Regions from separate parts of the Arthrobacter sp. efr-133-TYG-120 genome, predicted to be linked through region 2. Evidence: predicted binding sites of a transcription regulator. Region 2 holds the regulator's gene; the other holds the start of a gene.

Region 1 (3,404 bases), on a different contig from region 2:
GGCCGGCGGGGATGCCCGTCCAGGCCGAAATAACCTCCGCGATATCGTCCGCCGTGACTTCGTCCGCGACCATCAGGGCGGGCTTCGCTTCACCGCGCGCTTCCCGGGCGGATTCTTCCTTGGCTGCTGCGCTGAGCTCGCGCTCCAACGCGGGCAGTTCGCCGTAGAGAATGCGCGAGGCAGCTTCAAGGTCGCCCTCGCGCTGGAACTTTTCGGCGGCGGACCGCAATTCGTCGATCTTTGCCTTGAGGTCGCCCACGCGGTTGAGCCCGGCCTTCTCGGCTTCCCAGCGGGCGTTCAGCGCCCCCAAGGCTTCCTTCTTGTCCGCTTTGTCCGCGCGGAGCGCGGCGAGGCGTTCGATGGAGGCCGCATCCGTCTCGCGCTCAAGTGCCAATTCCTCCATGGTGAGACGGTCCACGGCACGGCGGAGCTGGTCGATTTCCTCGGGAGCCGAGTCGATTTCCATGCGTAGCCGGGACGCCGCCTCATCCACGAGGTCGATGGCCTTGTCCGGCAATTGACGGCCCGAGATGTAGCGGTTGGAGAGCGTGGCGGCGGCTACCAGGGCGGAGTCCGCGATGGCTACCTTGTGGTGGGCCTCGTAGCGTTCCTTGAGGCCGCGGAGGATGCCGATGGTGTCCTCCACGCTTGGCTCGCCCACGTAGACCTGCTGGAAGCGGCGTTCCAAGGCAGGGTCCTTCTCAACGTTCTCGCGGTACTCGTCCAGGGTGGTGGCGCCGATGAGCCGCAGCTCGCCGCGGGCCAGCATGGGCTTGAGCATGTTCCCTGCGTCCATGGCGCTTTCACCGGTGGCACCGGCGCCCACCACAGTGTGGATTTCGTCGATGAACGTAACGATCTGCCCGTTGGAGTTCTTGATCTCCTCCAGCACGGCCTTGAGCCGTTCCTCGAATTCGCCGCGGTACTTCGCGCCGGCCACCATGGATGCGAGGTCCAGCGCGATGAGGGTCTTGCCCCGCAGGCTTTCCGGGACGTCACCTGCCACCATGCGCTGGGCGAGGCCTTCGACGACGGCGGTCTTGCCGACTCCGGGTTCGCCGATCAGCACGGGGTTGTTCTTGGTGCGGCGGCTCAGGACCTGGACCACTCGGCGAATTTCGCTGTCCCGCCCGATCACGGGATCCAGCTTGCCGGAGCGCGCGACGGCGGTGAGGTCCGTGCCGTATTTCTCAAGCGCCTGGAAGGTGTTTTCCGGGTCTTGCGAGGTAACTTTCCGGTCACCGCGGACACCCGGCAAGGCGGCGAGGAGCGCTTCGTGGGAGGCGCCGGCGTCGCGCAATAGCTTCCCCACGGCGTCGCTACCGGCAGAGAGCCCCAAGAGGAGGTGCTCAGTGGACACGAAGGAATCGCCGAGTTTCTCGGCCTCGTTCTGGGCGGCCTGGATGGCCTGCATCGAAGGGCGGGAAAGCTGCGCTTGCTGCACTGAACTGCCCGACGACGACGGCAGGGCCTTGATGGCCGAACTCGCCTGGACGCTCACGGCATCCGGGTCCGCTCCAGTGGCGCGCAAAAGCGCCACCGCGACGCCCTCGCGTTGATCCATGAGGGCTTTGAGCAAGTGGGCTGGCTCCAGCTGCGGATTTCCGGCGGTGGAGGCGTTCATGGCCGCCGCGGAAAGAGCCTCCTGGCTCTTGGTGGTGAATTTGACGTCCATGGAAGAGCTCCTCTCGGGAAAGATGACTATTTCTCAAAGTTGAGTCTACTATGCTCAACTTTGGCGAAGCGTCCCTCCTGCTCCATGTTTGCCGACGGCGAAACTGCTGTCCATAGCCTTCCCCGCTTACGGTGAAAAGTCCCTCGCCGTTTGCGTTCCCTGGCCCTAGGATCAGGTGTGACCGGGTGGAACACCCCCCCGGGCGCGCATGAGAAAAAGGACACGCAATGAAGAAGTTCGTAGTTCTCTACAATGCACCACAATCGGCGGAATCGATGATGGCTGACAGCTCCCCTGAGGCAGCAGCCGAAGGCATGAAGCTGTGGATGGACTGGGCCGCGAAGGCTGGCGCTGGGCTTGCCGATCTTGGCACACCCCTCGGTGGCGGCAAAGTGGTTGGGAACTCTGGAGTATCCGATGCAGAGACCAGCGTGGGCGGTTACAGCGTCCTCCAAGCCGAAGACATGGACGGAGCGCTGAAGCTCCTCGAAGGCCACCCGCATTTCCTCATGGCCCCCGAAGCCTCGATCACCGTCTACGAAGCGCTCGACGTCCCGGGCATGTAAGGCGGCACCCGCCGTCGAAATCGTGGGTCCGGGCCGCGCGCTGCGTGCCGGAACGCAGCACTCGGCCCGCGCCCACGATCCCGGCAAAGCGCCGTACGATATGCACATGGCACCCTTCACAGTCACTCGCAATGCGCTGATCCCCGCAGCACCCGCCGACGTCTTCCCCTTCGTCAACAACTTCCACGAGTGGACCAAGTGGTCTCCGTGGGAAGCCGTGGACCCCAAGCTGAACCGGAGCTATTCCGGCAACGAATCCGGCGTCGGAGCAAAGTATGCCTGGAGCGGCAACAACAAGGCCGGCACCGGAACCATGGAAATCGTCGGCTCGGAGGAGCCCGGCAGGATCGACATCCGCCTTGAGTTCTCCAAGCCGATGAAGGCAGTCAATCCTACGGGGTTCACGTTCGTGCCCGAAGGGGACGGCACCCGCGTCACCTGGACCATGACCGGCGAGAACAAAGGCCTCGGCAAGATCTTCGCTCTGTTCATGAACATGGAGAAGATGGTGGGCGGCGACTTCGAAAAGGGTTTGACCGCTCTCTCTGCGGTAGCCACCCGGAAAAACTCCTAGTCACCTGGCGCTGGCCATGGCCGTCTTCGTTGATCCGCCGCTGTGGCCCGCGCACGGGACCGTGTTTTCCCACCTCGTCTCGGACACCTCGCTCGAGGAACTGCATGCTTTCGCCGGGGCCGCGGGGATTCCCGGGCGTGCCTTCGATGGCGACCACTACGACGTCCCGGAACGCCGCTACCAGGACCTCCTGTCCGCGGGCGCCATCCCCGTGGAGGCCCGGATTTTGGTGCGGAAACTGATCGCGAGCGGCTTGCGGATCCCGGCCCGACAACGCAGCAAGGCGCTCACCGTACCCTTGCTGGAGCGCTGGAATTCGGCTCTTCCAGGACATGAGGAGCTGGGTTTTGAGCTCCTCGAACGCTGGGGCGAGGACCATCGGAAATACCACAGCCGCACGCATTTGCTGGCGGTCCTGGAAGCCTTGGATCTCCTCACCGAACCCGGGCCGCCCGCGCGCTCAGTGACGTTGGCCGCATGGTTCCATGACGCCGTCTACGAGGGAATCGCAGGGCAGGACGAAGAGCAATCGGCCCGGCTGGCCGAGGACCGCCTGGCTCTTGCGGGACTCCCGGAACCGACGATCCAC
Region 2 (3,404 bases):
GGGCGGCCGAGTGCTGCGCGCGGCCCAAGTGATCGTGGCTGTGCCGGCTTAGACGGAGTTACCGCCTCACCGCGCCTTCGCGGATGAGGGGGCCCCGCCCCTTCGCGTGGCGGCTTGGTCCTTACGGACCCAAGCCGCCACGCTCCGGCAGGCCCGATGCCACTCCCGGGCCCCCTCATCCGCTACGGCTCAAGCGGTTTTCTCGCCTAAGGTGAGTTGACCACAAGCTCGCAGCGATACATGGGCCCCGGGAGTGGCATCGGGCCTATCGGAGCCGGGTGGCTGAGGATCGAAGATCCTTGGCCACCCGGCGGAGGGGCGGGGGCCCATGTATCGCGGAGAGCTCGGCAAGAACAGATCGAAAGGAAACGCCCTTGGCCAGCCAGGACTGGGTTGAGAAGGATTTTTACGCCATCCTTGGTGTCGCCAAGGACGCCTCTGACGCTGACATCAAGAAGGCGTACCGCAAGCTTGCGCGGAAGTACCATCCGGATACCAATTCCGGGGATGCTGCTGCGGAGAAGAAGTTCAAGGACATCTCGGAGGCCTATTCGGTGCTCTCGGATGCCGAGGAGCGCCAACAGTACGATGCCATTCGCGCCATGGGCGGGGCACGCTTCGCCCCGGGCGCAGCTCGCGGCGGCCCGGCCAATGGCGGCTTCGAGGACCTGTTCGGCGGGCTTTTCGGCGGCGGACGCCAGCCTGCCGGTGCCGGGGGCATCCCGCCCGAGTTCGCTGACCTCTTCGGCGGTGGCTTCGGCGGTGGACAGACCGGTTTCCAGCGGGCCCCGCAAAAGGGCAGCGACCGCACGGCGTCCACCTCGATTTCCTTTGCAGGCTCCATTCATGGCACCACGGTGAGCCTCCGCGAAAGCAACGGCAACGTCATCGACGTGAAGATTCCCGCGGGCATCAGGGACGGCCAGAAGGTCCGCCAGCGTGGCAAGGGCAACCCGGGCGCAGCCGGAAACGGGGACCTCATCATCACGGTGAACGTCAAGCCCCACGATTTCTTCAACCGCGACGGCGACAACATCCGGATCCATGTGCCGGTCACCTTCGCCGAGGCGGCCTTGGGTTCCAACATCCACGTGCCGACGCTTGACGGCGACACTGTCACCGTCCGCGTCCCGGCCGGCACGCCTTCCGGGCGGACGCTCCGGGTCAAAGGCCGAGGCGTCAAGACCTCGAAGGGCACCGGAGACCTGCTGGTGACGATCGACGTCTCCGTCCCGCAGAACCTCAACAAACAGGCCGAGGAAGCTGTCAAGGCGTTCGCCGCGGCCACGGCCGACGCCGATCCTCGCCACGACCTGGCCGCCAAGGCCCGCTTGTAGCGGTAGAAGACATGGGAGGGGACGTAGGCATGGGCATCGACATCAACCAGCCGATCTTCGTCATCTCCGTCGCGGCCGAACTGGCTGACATGCACCCGCAGACCCTGCGCCAGTACGACCGCCTCGGGATCGTGTCGCCGAGCCGTGCGCCGGGCAAGTCCCGGCGTTACTCCCAACGCGACATCGACCGCTTGCGCGAGGTCCAGCGGCTCTCCCACGAAGGCGTGTCCCTTGAGGGCATCAAGCGCATCCTTGAGCTCGAAAACCAGGTGGTCGCGCTGCAATTCCGCGTGGCCGAGTTGAGCGAGGAACTGCAGCGGCGGCGGAGCCCCATGGAGGCCCGCGTTTTCGCGGCGGGAGCAGCCGGCGACGTCGTCAGCCTGGCCCGCGGGCAGCGCCCCCGGGCGCGGTCCCAGGCAGTTGTGGTGTGGAGACCGCGACCGGGGGAGTAGTCCTCTAGGGCCGCGAGAGGGACGCCAGTAGCACCGGCGCCTCCTGCCCGGCCCACGTGCCCCGAAGGGCAGCCGAATCTTCCGAATCCTGGATCCCCAGATCCAGGACGCGGTTCACCTGGACGGTGAGTTCACCGGCGTCGATGCTGGTAACGCCGCCTTCGGTGATCGGCGCTGCGGGACTCAGAGCGGGGACTTCGCTGCCGGGGGTTCCACTGCCCTTGGCCTCGACGGAACTCGCCCTTGGCTCCAGCACGCCGTCCATGTCCACGAACTGTTCGGCTTCCCGCTGCCCAGTGAGGATGGCGGTGGCCAGGGCAGCGACGTAGACGGGATCGGTGCAGGCGTCGTACACCCACCTCGTGCCCAACACGGAGTGTTCCATGGTGCCGAGCAGCGAGTGCTCCGCACGGGGCAATTCCGAACCCCGGTAGCTCAGGGGAACCTGGTAGACCTTGCCGCCGTGGGAGACCAAGTGGGTTTCGAGGCCGACTTCGCCGTCCGGATCATCGAAGCGGTACGCACCGAGCAGCTCGGGCGGCGCGGAGCCATCCTTGGTAAACCACGGCTGGACGCGCAAATACCTTTCGATGAGCTCCAGTTTGCTGGGACGCAGGGTTGCTTGATGGATGATAGCCATGGGGTCCAGCCTAGTTGGCCAGCGCGGGGGCGGAGACAGACTGCGGGGTCCAGCGTAGGTGCGTGTTGCCGGCGTCGGATTCCGGCTCTTTCAAGAGGGACAGGCGGGGGCGCACCGCATCCGTGCGGGAGCTCGGCGGTTTCCGCCGGCCCGCCCGGAACTGAGGCACCCACTGCGCTCCGGGGCCCTGGTATTCCTGCTCGGCTGCGGCGTGGAGTGTCCACTGGGGGTCGAACAGGTGCGTCCGGCCAAGCGCCACGAGGTCTGCCCGTCCTGCAAGGAGGATGGAGTTGACGTCGTCGTAGCTGGAGATGGCCCCGACGGCGATGACGGCTGCTCCCGCCGGCGCGGCAACTTCCTGCCGGATGCGGTCGGCGAAAGGAGTCTGGTAGCTGCGGCCGAAAGCCGGTTGTTCTTCCTTGGCGACCTGGCCGGTGGAGACGTCGATCCCCGCGGCGCCGTGGGCCACGAATGCCCGCGCGATGTCGAGCGAGTCGTCCGAGGTGTTGCCGCCTTCGATCCAGTCCGTCGCGGAGATGCGTACCGTCACAGGCTTGCTGGCAGGCCAAGCCGCGCGGACGGCGTCGAACACTTCCAAGGGGAACCGCAGCCGGTTCTGCACGCTACCGCCGTATTCGTCCTTCCGGAGATTGGACACCGGCGAAAGGAAGGAGGAGAGCAGGTAGCCGTGCGCGGCGTGGAGCTCGAGGAGGTCGAAGCCTGCTTCATCGGCCCGACGGGCAGCTTCCACGAACTGGGCTTTGATGGCTTTCATGCCTGCAAGGTCGAGTTCCACGGGCGTCTGGTTGCCGGGACCGTACGGCAGGGCCGACGGGCCAACGGCCTGCCAGTTGCCGGATTCGAGCGGTTCGTCGATGCCTTCCCACATCAGCCGGGTGGAGCCCTTGCGTCCGGAGTGTCCGATTTGGGCCCCGATCTTGGCTGTCGAGCGAGCGTGGACGAAGTCCACGATTT

Evidence for each region. The regulator HspR, encoded in region 2, represses chaperone genes until heat shock. The targets are predictions, from matches to a motif close to AAGTTGAGTCNNNNNGACTCAACTT.
Region 1: a site for HspR is predicted at 1,712-1,736, ahead of clpB (ATP-dependent chaperone ClpB). Genes of this name have one in related genera too.

Annotation. Positions count from the first base shown of each region.
Region 1 covers NZ_JARVRI010000044.1:27,844-31,247, reverse strand. Annotated here, with positions in the region: gene clpB (ATP-dependent chaperone ClpB) at 1-1,675, opposite strand, end outside; gene QRN51_RS22180 (YciI family protein) at 1,903-2,241, shown strand; gene QRN51_RS22175 (SRPBCC family protein) at 2,348-2,815, shown strand; gene QRN51_RS22170 (DUF4031 domain-containing protein) at 2,832-3,404, shown strand, end outside.
Region 2 covers NZ_JARVRI010000035.1:44,757-48,160, forward strand. Annotated here, with positions in the region: gene QRN51_RS18570 (nucleotide exchange factor GrpE) at 1-52, shown strand, start outside; gene QRN51_RS18575 (DnaJ C-terminal domain-containing protein) at 375-1,337, shown strand; gene QRN51_RS18580 (heat shock protein transcriptional repressor HspR) at 1,367-1,789, shown strand; gene QRN51_RS18585 (CG0192-related protein) at 1,794-2,429, opposite strand; gene QRN51_RS18590 (bifunctional salicylyl-CoA 5-hydroxylase/oxidoreductase) at 2,440-3,404, opposite strand, start outside.